Regions from separate parts of the Enterobacter cloacae complex sp. HYC080_NIDB genome, predicted to be linked through region 1. Evidence: predicted binding sites of a transcription regulator. Region 1 holds the regulator's gene; the other holds the start of a gene.
The links. The regulator LexA, encoded in region 1, represses DNA repair genes until DNA is damaged. The targets are predictions, from matches to a motif close to TNCTGTATGTACATACAGNA.
Positions count from the first base shown of each region.

Region 2: the regulator LexA is predicted to act here: its motif matches at 2,446-2,465, upstream of sulA (SOS-induced cell division inhibitor SulA).

Region 1 covers NZ_CP114212.1:4,234,241-4,239,976, forward strand. The annotation lists gene dinF (MATE family efflux transporter DinF) at 1-1,282, opposite strand, end outside; gene lexA (transcriptional repressor LexA) at 1,346-1,954, opposite strand; gene O1723_RS20130 (diacylglycerol kinase) at 2,063-2,431, opposite strand; gene plsB (glycerol-3-phosphate 1-O-acyltransferase PlsB) at 2,586-5,006, shown strand; gene gntU (gluconate transporter) at 5,133-5,736, opposite strand, start outside.
Region 2 covers NZ_CP114212.1:2,889,218-2,894,953, forward strand. The annotation lists gene yccS (YccS family putative transporter) at 1-1,686, shown strand, start outside; partial or broken gene O1723_RS13830 (TfoX/Sxy family DNA transformation protein) at 1,643-2,268, opposite strand; gene sulA (SOS-induced cell division inhibitor SulA) at 2,486-2,995, shown strand; gene ompA (porin OmpA) at 3,351-4,406, shown strand; gene matP (macrodomain Ter protein MatP) at 4,471-4,923, opposite strand; gene O1723_RS13850 (AAA family ATPase) at 5,110-5,736, shown strand, end outside.

The DNA.
Region 1 (5,736 bases):
ATATAAAAGCCAGCGACAGGCCACGCAGAGAGAGAAAGACCGCAAGCGCCAACCACAAACCGTGATTACCCAGCCAGGGAAGCGTCAGCAGCGTCAGGCCAAATCCTGCCGCCGCAACGGCCATACTGTTACGCATTTCCGCCCCGCGCGTCGCACCAATAAACATGCCGTCCAGCAGATAACACCAGACACCCACCACCGGTAAGATGACTTGCCAGATGAGATAGTGGCTCGCCAGTTCGCGCAGCGCAGGGAGAGAGGTCAGTAAAGCAACAATCTGTTCGCCGAAGCAGGCATAGACCACAGCAAACACCAGCGCTACCAGTCCTGACTGACGGCAGGCTGCCCGCCAGACATCATGAAGCTGCCCGCTTTCACGCGCGCCATACGCCTGCCCCGAATGTGCTTCAACCGCGTAGGCAAAGCCGTCCAGCGCATAGGCGGTAAACGTCAGCAGCGTCATCAATACCGCGTTGACCGCGACGATTTCAGGCCCCAGCCGTGCACCGAAGACCGTCAGCGCGCCGAAGCAGAGTTGCAGAAGCAGCGAGCGCAGCATGATGTCACGGTTAAGCGCCAGCAGCTTACGGATATTGCCGCGCCATGCGGTTTTCAGCAGCGCGAGGGAGATCCCGCGCATCGCCAGCACGCGCCAGACCATCCACAGCCCCATCACAAAGGTCCCGTATTCAGCAATCGCCGTCGCCAGTGCCGCGCCCCGCACGTTCATATGGAGGCCCATCACCAGCCAGAGATCCAGCACGATGTTGAGCAGGTTTCCCACGACCAGCAGAATCACTGGCGCACGAGCATACTGAACGCCCAGTAACCAACCCAGCAGAACCAGATTTGCCAGCGAAGCGGGCGCACTGAGCCAGCGGATTTCAAGAAAACGTCGCGCCTGCTCCAGTACCGCCTCACTGCCGCCAACGATATGGAGCGCAAGGTCAATCAGGGGATCGCGGAGTAAAACGATTAACGCGCCCGCGCCCAGCGCAAGAATCAGCGGCTGCACCAGCGCCCGCGCCAGACGTAACGGATCTTTTGCACCATACGCCTGTGCCGTGAGTCCGGTGGTGCTCATGCGCAAAAAGAGCAGCAGCATAAAGAGGAAGCTGGTTGCCGTCGCGCCAATCGCCACGCCGCCAAGATAGACAGGGGAATCGAGATGCCCAATAACGGCCGTGTCGACCAGACCCAGCAAGGGCACGGTGATATTGGAGAAAATCATCGGCAGTGCAAGACGCCACAATGCCTTATCGGATGCCGTCAGCAGTGACATGAGAAACACCGGGAGTGGTCAATAAGGCAGGCTACAGCGGAACCGTAGCCTGTCAGGAAGAGATTACAGCCATTCACCGTTGCGAATCACACCGACCGCCAGACCTTCGATAGAGAAGCTCTGTTCGCGGAGATCGACCACAATGGGAGAGAACTCGCTGTTTTCGGGCAGCAACTGAACGGTGTTACCCTGCTTTTTCAGACGCTTAACGGTCACTTCGTCATCAATGCGCGCGACCACCACCTGGCCGTTCCGCACATCCTGCGTTTTGTGTACCGCCAGCAGATCGCCGTCGAGAATGCCGATATCTTTCATCGACATGCCGCTTACGCGCAGCAGAAAATCTGCGCTCGGCTTGAACATACCAGGATCAACCTGGTAGTGGCCTTCGATATGCTGCTGCGCCAGCAGCGGCTCACCCGCAGCAACACGGCCTATCAGCGGAATGCCCGTCTCTTCTTCCACCAGCAGGCGGATACCGCGTGACGCGCCTGAAACAATTTCAATCACGCCCTTACGTGCCAGCGCTTTCAGGTGTTCTTCGGCAGCATTCGGAGAACGGAAGCCCAGACGCTGAGCGATTTCCGCACGCGTGGGTGGCATACCCGTCTGGCCGATATGATCCCGAATGAGATCAAACACCTCTTGCTGCCTGGTCGTTAATGCTTTCATTCCGCCCCCTGGGTGTATATACAGTTATGCTGTGAGTATATACAGTCAAAGGTGAATTTGGAACCAAAAACTGCACAAAAAACCAGGGACTTAATTATTCCTCGAGGCTCATCGGAAATGTGACCAAAGCAGCGTGACCCAGGTAATGACTGCAGTGATAATCGCCAGCAGCACAGCGGCAGAACCCATGTCTTTCGCGCGACCGGAGAGCTCGTGGAATTCTGAGCCAATACGGTCAACAACGGCCTCAATAGCGCTATTGAGAATTTCCACTATCATCACCAGAAGCACGGAACCGATGAGAAGTACGCGGGTAATAGCATCGACATCAAGGAAACAGGCGATGATGACCGCGATGATAGTGGCGACACCTTCCTGACGAAAGGCGGCTTCGTTGATCCACGCTGCACGGAAACCTTTCCATGAATAGCCGGCGGCTTTGATGATACGCGTTAACCCAGTGGTATTATTGGCCATTAAAAGAACCTTTTATGAAAAAAAGCGTCAGTAACAGGAACTGTAGCGCGTTTCGCTACAGCCTGAAGTATGACGGGTAACAACAGAAATTTTGCGCGCTTTCTGTTATCCTTGCGCCGCAATTGCATTATTAACCAGAGGCTTTACATCGTTTATGTCCGGCTGGCCACGAATTTACTACAAATTACTTAATTTACCATTAAGCATCCTGGTAAAAAGCAAGTCTATCCCAGCAGAACCCGCGCTGGAATTGGGGCTCGATACGTCGCGTCCTATTATGTACGTTTTGCCTTATAACTCGAAGGCAGACTTACTGACCCTTCGCGCCCAATGTCTGGCGCATGACTTACCTGACCCGCTTGAACCGCTGGAAGTCGACGGCACGTTGCTGCCGCGCTACGTGTTCATTCACGGCGGGCCGCGTGTGTTTACCTATTACACGCCAAAAGAAGAGTCCATTAAGCTGTTCCACGACTATCTCGACCTGCACCGCAGCAATCCCGATCTGGATGTGCAGATGGTGCCGGTATCGGTGATGTTTGGCCGCCGTCCGGGCCGTGAAAAAGGCGAAGAGAATCCGCCGCTGCGTATGCTTAACGGCATCCAGAAGTTCTTCGCGGTCTCCTGGCTGGGACGCGACAGCTTTGTGCGCTTCTCCCCTTCCGTTTCACTGCGCCGGATGGCAGATGAGCACGGTACCGACAAGATCATCGCGCAGAAGCTGGCGCGCGTAGCACGTATGCACTTCGCCCGTCAGCGCCTCGCGGCCGTCGGGCCACGACTCCCGGCGCGTCAGGACCTATTCAACAAACTGTTGGCCTCCAAAGCGATCGCCCGCGCCGTTGAAGACGAAGCGCGTAGCAAGAAGATTTCGCATGAGAAAGCCCAGCAGAACGCCATTGCGCTGATGGAAGAGATTGCCGCGAACTTCTCTTACGAGATGATTCGCCTTTCCGATCGTATTCTCGGCTTTACCTGGAACCGCCTGTATCAGGGCATCAACGTTCATAACGCCGAGCGTGTACGCCAGCTGGCGCATGATGGCCATGAAATTGTCTATGTCCCCTGCCACCGCAGCCACATGGACTACCTGCTTCTCTCCTACGTGCTCTATCACCAGGGGCTGGTACCACCGCACATCGCGGCCGGTATTAACCTGAATTTCTGGCCAGCGGGCCCGATCTTCCGCCGCCTGGGCGCCTTCTTTATCCGTCGTACCTTCAAGGGCAATAAGCTCTACTCCACCGTGTTCCGCGAGTATCTGGGCGAACTGTTCAGTCGCGGCTATTCCGTGGAGTACTTCGTGGAGGGTGGTCGCTCCCGTACCGGACGTCTGCTTGATCCGAAGACCGGCACGCTGTCGATGACCATTCAGGCGATGCTGCGCGGCGGAACCCGTCCGATCACGCTGGTGCCTATCTACATTGGTTATGAGCACGTCATGGAAGTGGGTACGTATGCCAAAGAACTGCGTGGCGCAACCAAAGAGAAAGAGAGCCTGCCGCAGATGTTGCGCGGCCTGAGCAAGTTACGCAACCTGGGTCAGGGCTACGTGAACTTTGGCGAGCCAATGCCGCTGATGACGTACCTGAACCATCACGTTCCGGAGTGGCGCGAATCCATCGATCCTATCGAAGCGGTTCGTCCTGCCTGGCTGACGCCAACGGTTAACGGCATTGCATCCGAGCTGATGGTGCGTATTAACAACGCGGGGGCGGCTAACGCCATGAACCTGTGCTGTACCGCGCTACTGGCTTCTCGTCAGCGCTCCCTGACCCGTGAACAGCTCACGGAGCAGCTGGACTGCTACCTGGACATGATGCGCAACGTGCCGTACTCGGTTGATTCAACGGTTCCTGCGGCTACCGCCAGCGAGCTCATCGATCACGCGTTGCAGATGAACAAGTTTGAAGTCGAGAAGGACACGATCGGCGACATCATCATTCTGCCGCGCGAACAGGCCGTGTTGATGACGTACTATCGCAACAACATCGCGCATATGCTGATGCTGCCGTCGCTGATGGCGGCCATCATTACCCAGCATCGCCACATTTCACGTCAGGAGCTATTGCGTCACGTTGATACGCTCTACCCGATGCTGAAAGCGGAGCTGTTCCTGCGCTGGAGCAAAGATGAGCTGGCCGTTGAGCTGGATAAACTGACGGAAGAACTTCGTCGTCAGGGGCTGATCACCGTTGCCAACGATGAGCTGCATATCAATCCGTCACGCTCCCGAACCCTGCAGCTGCTGGCGGCCGGCGCGCGCGAAACGCTGCAGCGCTACGCCATTACGTTCTGGCTGCTGAGTGCGAACCCGTCGATCAACCGCGGTACGCTGGAGAAAGAGAGCCGGACGCTGGCACAGCGCCTGTCTGTGCTGCACGGCATTAACGCACCAGAATTCTTCGACAAAGCGGTCTTCAGTTCCCTCGTGCTGACGCTGCGTGATGAAGGCTTCATCAGTGATACGGGCGATGCCGAGCCAGAAGAGACGCTGAAGGTTTACCAGATGCTGGCAGAGCTGATTACGTCAGATGTGCGCTTGACGATTGAGAGCGCGACGCAGGGCGAGTGATGTAAAAAAGCCGGGTGGTGGTTTCACCTTTCCCGGCCTGATGTTCTGCATAAGATGAAAAGATTAAGGCCCGGTCAGCGTTAACGCTACCGGGCCTTATTTTTGAGCCGGGTTAAATCACCGCATTCAGCTCAGCAACGTAAAGGCAATCATCCCGACAATCGCACCCGTCGTACCGAGGATGGTTTCCATCAGCGTCCAGGTTTTCAGGGTTTGCGCTTCGGTGGCGCCGGTAAATTTACCGAACAGCCAGAAGCCAGCGTCGTTAACGTGAGAGACCACAATTGAACCGCCCGCGATACAGATAGACAGCGCTGCCATCTGCGCACCGGAGTAGTTCAGCTGTTCAATCACCGGCATTACCAGACCCACGGCGGTTAAACACGCCACGGTGGCGGAACCCTGGATAATACGCACGGCCGCCGCCAGCACGAAGCAGGTTACCGCAATCGGCAGGCCCATTCCGGTCAGCGCTTCACCCAGAGCCGGGCCCACGCCAGAATCCACCAGCACCTGCTTGAACACGCCACCGGCACCAATCACCAGCAGGATAATACCCGCAGGCTGCAGCGCGGCACCGCAGATCTCCATCACGCGGTCTTTCGGCATTCCCTGACGCATCGCCAGGCCGTAAATAGCCACCAGACACGCCACCAGGATCGCCGTAAACGGGTGACCAATGAACTCAAACCATTCGTAGGCGGTAGAGCCCACCGGCACAAAACGCGCT
Region 2 (5,736 bases), 1.3 Mb from region 1:
ATCTTCCCGGTTCGCCCGCTGCAGGATAACCTTGCCCGTAGCTTTGAGCAGCTAGCCCATTATCTGGAACTGAAATCCCGGCTGTTTGACCCGGATATCGAAGAAGAAAGCCAGGCGCCGCTTTACGATCTGGCGCTGGCAAACGGTCAGCTGGTCACCACCCTTAACCAGACGAAAGCCTCTCTGCTCACCCGTCTGCGCGGCGATCGCGGTCAGCGTGGAACGCGAAGAACCTTACACTACTATTTTGCCGCCCAGGACATTCATGAACGCGCCAGTTCCTCGCATGTTCAGTATGCCGCCCTGCGTGAAAAGTTTCGCTACAGCGACGTGATGTTCCGCTTCCAGCGCCTGCTGTCCATGCAGTCCCTGGCCTGCCAGCAGCTCTCGCGATCCATTCTGCTGCGCACGCCCTATCAGCATGACCCCCGTTTCGAACGGGTGTTTAGCCATCTTGATGCGGCGCTCGATCGCGTTCAGGCCAGCGGAACTTCACCGGAACATATCAAAGCGCTGGGTTTTCTGCTCAACAACCTGCGGGCTATAGATGCTCAGCTGGCGACCATCGAATCCGAACAGGCGATGGCGCAACCGGGTAATGATGTGGAAAATCAGCTAGCTGATGACAGCGTACATAGCTTTAGCGATATGTGGCTTCGGCTGAGCCGCAACTTTACGCCGGAGTCGGCGCTCTTTCGCCACGCGGTGAGAATGTCTCTGGTGCTATGCGTCGGTTATGCCTTTATCCAGATAACCGGTTTGCAGCATGGCTACTGGATCCTGCTGACCAGTCTGTTTGTCTGCCAGCCAAACTATAACGCCACCCGACACCGCCTTGCGCTGCGTATTATCGGTACGCTGGTCGGTGTCGCGATTGGACTTCCCGTGCTGTACTTCGTGCCTTCTGTTGAAGGGCAACTGGTGCTGATTGTGATTACCGGCGTGTTGTTTTTCGCGTTTCGCAACGTGCAGTACGCTCATGCCACCATGTTCATCACGCTGCTGGTGCTGCTCTGCTTTAACCTGCTGGGTGAAGGGTTCGAGGTCGCCCTGCCTCGCGTGCTCGATACCCTGATCGGCTGTGCGATTGCCTGGGCAGCGGTGAGCTTTATCTGGCCGGACTGGCGTTTCCGTAATTTACCGCGGGTGTTAGACAGGGCATTGAACGCCAACTGCCGATACCTGGATGCCATCCTTGAGCAGTACCACCAGGGCCGCGATAACCGTCTGGCTTATCGGATAGCCCGCCGCGATGCGCACAACAGTGATGCTGAGCTGGCCTCGGTTGTCTCTAACATGTCAACGGAGCCTCGTGCCACGGCCGAGATGCGTGAGACGGCTTTCCGGTTGCTCTGCCTCAACCATACCTTCACCAGCTATATTTCCACGCTGGGTGCCCACCGCGAGAAACTGGTCAACCCGGGCATACTCAACCTGTTGGATGACGCGGTCTGCTACGTCGATGATGCACTGCATCACCGGCCAGCCGATGAACCGAAAGTGAGACAGTCGCTGGATGAACTGACTCAACGTATCGCGCGTCTTGAGCCTGGAAACGACAGCAAAGCGCCGCTGGTGCTACAGCAGATTGGCCTGCTTATCGCTCTGCTGCCAGAAATTTGCCGGTTACAACAGCAAATCGCTACCTGGAGGAGTGATTCTTCTGTGGCTCAGGCAGCGCATTAAACCACTCCGTCAACTCCCGGCGAATGCCTGCCGGGAGTGCCGCCTCATGCAAACCCTCAATAGCCCCCTCAAGGGCAAAGAGCACTTTAATACCGAGTGCCCTATTTTTAGCCCGCATTTTCAACCAGCACTCCCTGGCACCCAGCGCCCGCAGCGTCTCTTCGTTAGTAATGCCCGCTTCGAAAAGTAATACCTCAAGCTGAAAAGTCAGGTTTGGCAGATCTTTAAGCCGGTTTCGTTGATGGCGCTGACAGCGCTCTTTCCTCGCCGCATTGAGCGCGAAAGAGGAGAGCTGAAGCAGCCGTTCCCTGTCTTGCCACAGTCCATCATCGACACGGTAATAGTTGAGAAGTACCGGGCGGCCTCGTTTCATCAACGTCAAAAAAGAGGCGGCATTTTTTACACAGTATTTTGCGCTTTCTTCACACGCGCGAAGGTACAGCTCGCCATCTGACACCATGGCAAAAACCGCGTCATCTACCGCCAGGGTATAGCCACCGAACAGGGCGCGATGATGAATTTCTCCTAGCGGTGAGAGGTATTCCTGGATTGATAAATCCGTTCATAAGATATCTTTTTCATGATATTTCCCTTCTAAATCATAAGGTAACAGCGAAATTTCTTACTAGCGGATCCGTTAGCAGGAAAATAGGCAACTTAGCGCCGTTGAGCAAGATGATTTTTCGAGGGGCATCAACATTGAACGAATTTTGCGAGTCGCTTTCCGAAAATGAGGTTGATCTTTATGCATACAGGGGTTACTGTATATCCATACAGTAACTACAGGGCTGGAATGAATATGTACACTTCAGGCTATGCAAATCGCTCAACTTCTCTCTCCTCTACCGCGGGCACTGTCGCGCACAACACCGTTGGGGGTGTTTCGACGGGGCTTATTAGTGAAGTGGTTTATCGTGAAGACCAGCCTCTGTTGACCCAACTCCTGCTACTGCCTTTATTACAGCAGCTTGGTCAGCAATCGCGCTGGCAGCTCTGGCTGACGCCACAGCAAAAATTGAGCCGTGAATGGGTTCAGTCCGCAGGCCTGCCGCTGGCTAAGGTGATGCAGATTAACCAACTCTCTCCCTGCGATACCGTTGAGTCTATGGTTCGCGCGTTGCGCACTGGAAATTACAGCGTGGTGATCGGCTGGTTACCCGAAGAACTGACGGAAGAGGAACATTTTCGTCTGACTGAAGCGGCTGAAGAAGGGAATGCGATCGGGTTCATCATGCGCCCGGTTCGTCCAGATTCTTATCGCAGAGGACAACTTTCTGGGCTAAAAATTCACTCAAATTTGTATCATTGAGCGAAATTAAGATTTTTCCTGGAATTTTTTTTGACCGCAAGATACGGATTTAGTTCCCGGCGTCAAAATTGCGGCAAGGCGCGTCTGGAGCGGTTCTCCTTAATTTTACTGCACAAAATTCGTTCTAAAAATGTTAAATAATAGGTATACGGAACTTTTTTTTTCATATGCCTGACAGACTTCACACTTGTAAGTTTTCAGCTACGTTGTAGACTTTACATCGCCAGGGGTGCTCGGCCTAAGCCGAAGATATCGGTAGATTTATATTTGACCACGCCCCCCGGTGAAGGATTTAACCGTGATTCTCTACTTGAGACATTCATGGCGAATTTTGGATGATAACGAGGCGCAAAAAATGAAAAAGACAGCTATCGCGATTGCAGTGGCACTGGCTGGCTTCGCTACCGTAGCGCAGGCCGCTCCGAAAGATAATACCTGGTATGCAGGTGGTAAACTGGGCTGGTCTCAGTTCCACGACACCGGCTGGTACAACAGCAGCCTGAACAATGATGGCCCTACTCACGAGAGCCAGCTTGGTGCAGGTGCGTTCGGTGGCTATCAGGTTAACCCGTATGTTGGTTTTGAAATGGGTTACGACTGGTTAGGTCGTATGCCATACAAAGGCGACAACGTTAATGGCGCTTTTAAAGCTCAAGGCGTACAGCTGACCGCTAAACTGGGTTACCCAGTAACTGACGATCTGGACGTGTACACCCGTCTGGGTGGTATGGTATGGCGCGCTGACTCCAGCAACAGCATCGCTGGCGACGACCATGACACCGGTGTTTCCCCAGTATTCGCTGGTGGCGTTGAGTGGGCTATGACCCGTGACATCGCTACCCGTCTGGAATACCAGTGGGTTAACAACATCGGCGACGGTGCTACCGTTGGCGTTCGTCCAGACAACGGCATGCTGAGCGTAGGTGTTTCCTACCGTTTCGGCCAGCAGGAAGATGCAGCACCAGTTGTTGCTCCAGCGCCGGCTCCAGCTCCAGAAGTACAGACCAAGCACTTCACTCTGAAGTCTGACGTTCTGTTCAACTTCAACAAAGCAACTCTGAAACCAGAAGGCCAGCAGGCACTGGATCAGCTGTACACCCAGCTGAGCAACCTGGATCCTAAAGACGGTTCCGTAGTGGTTCTGGGCTTCACCGACCGTATCGGTTCTGACGCTTACAACCAGAAACTGTCTGAGAAACGTGCTCAGTCTGTTGTTGATTACCTGATCTCTAAAGGTATCCCAGCTAACAAGATCTCCCCACGTGGTATGGGCGAATCTAACCCAGTTACTGGCAACACCTGTGACAACGTGAAAGCTCGCGCTGCACTGATCGACTGCCTGGCTCCAGATCGTCGCGTAGAGATCGAAGTTAAAGGCGTTAAAGACGTTGTAACTCAGCCAGCGGCATAAGTTATCGTCTTATAAAAAAACCCCGCAATGCGGGGTTTTTTATTGTCTGAAGAAAAACACAAATCTACTTTTTGCCCAGCAACGCCTGAAGGTCGTTTTTTAGCGACGACATTTGGTTAGCATACTTCTCTTTATGTTCGGCATCCTCAATCAACTGCACGATGGTTTCCGACAGCGTTTTACCACGCCGTTGCGCCAGCCCAGCCAGACGCTGCCAGACCACGAACTCCAGATCGATTGATTTTTTACGCGTGTGCTGATGCTCAGCATTAAAATGCCGTTTGCGTCGCGCGCGGATCGTTTGCTTCATCCGGTTTAACAACGCGGGATTGATGTGTTTCTCAATCCAGCCGTTAACCTGTACCGGTTCATTCTCGAGGGTCAGCAAAATATCCACGGCTTCTTGTGCAGCGCTGGCTTCGATGTAGCAGGTGATCAGCTCCCCTTCACGGTGCTTTTTGACCAGGTACTTCCATTTCCAGCCGCTTTCGAGATTTTCCAGTTGTTGATATTTCATTGCGATCTCAGTGTTACCACGTAACTCTGTTCAGAATATCAGTTTTTTGGCAATCTGCTGAAAAGAAATCATATCCTGTGAGTCAATGCAGCCATTCCCGCTGTCGAAATACCCAATCCTGCTTGGGTAGATCCCCCCGCTTACGGTATACTCCACGCTTTTACATCTGACTAAAAAACATCAACTTTGACGATTACGAAACTTGCATGGCGTGACCTTGTTCCGGATACCGAGAGCTATCAGGACCTGTTTTCACAGCCCGAACTCGCAACAGAACATCCATTCATCCTTAGCGATACGCAACCCCGTTTGCATTATGCGCTGGAGCAGGCGTTAAGCCCATGGGCGACATCGCCCTTCATGCTGCTGAAAGCCCCCGAAGAGGCGGAATATCTGACGCTTCTCGGGGACGCTATGCGCCAGTTGCGCCCGGAAGCGAACGCGGTCTTTGGCGGCCAGTATCGTATCGCGGGAGATAAGATCGCCTTCGAACCGGCGGACCAGGCCGATGACCGTTTTGCAGCGACAGGTGAAGTCATTACCGCTAACTGGGTCGAGGCTGAACAACTCTTTGGCTGTCTGCGTCAGTTCAATGGTGAGCTTTCACTGCAACCGGGTCTGGTACATCGCGCAAACGGCGGCGTGCTGATCATCTCTCTGCGCACCCTGCTCTCGCAGCCGCTGCTGTGGATGCGCCTGAAAACGATTGTGACCCAGCAACGCTTTGACTGGGTCGGTTACGATGAGTCTCGTCCTCTGCCGGTCTCCGTGCCTTCAATGCCGCTGTCGCTGACCGTCGTGCTGACGGGCGAT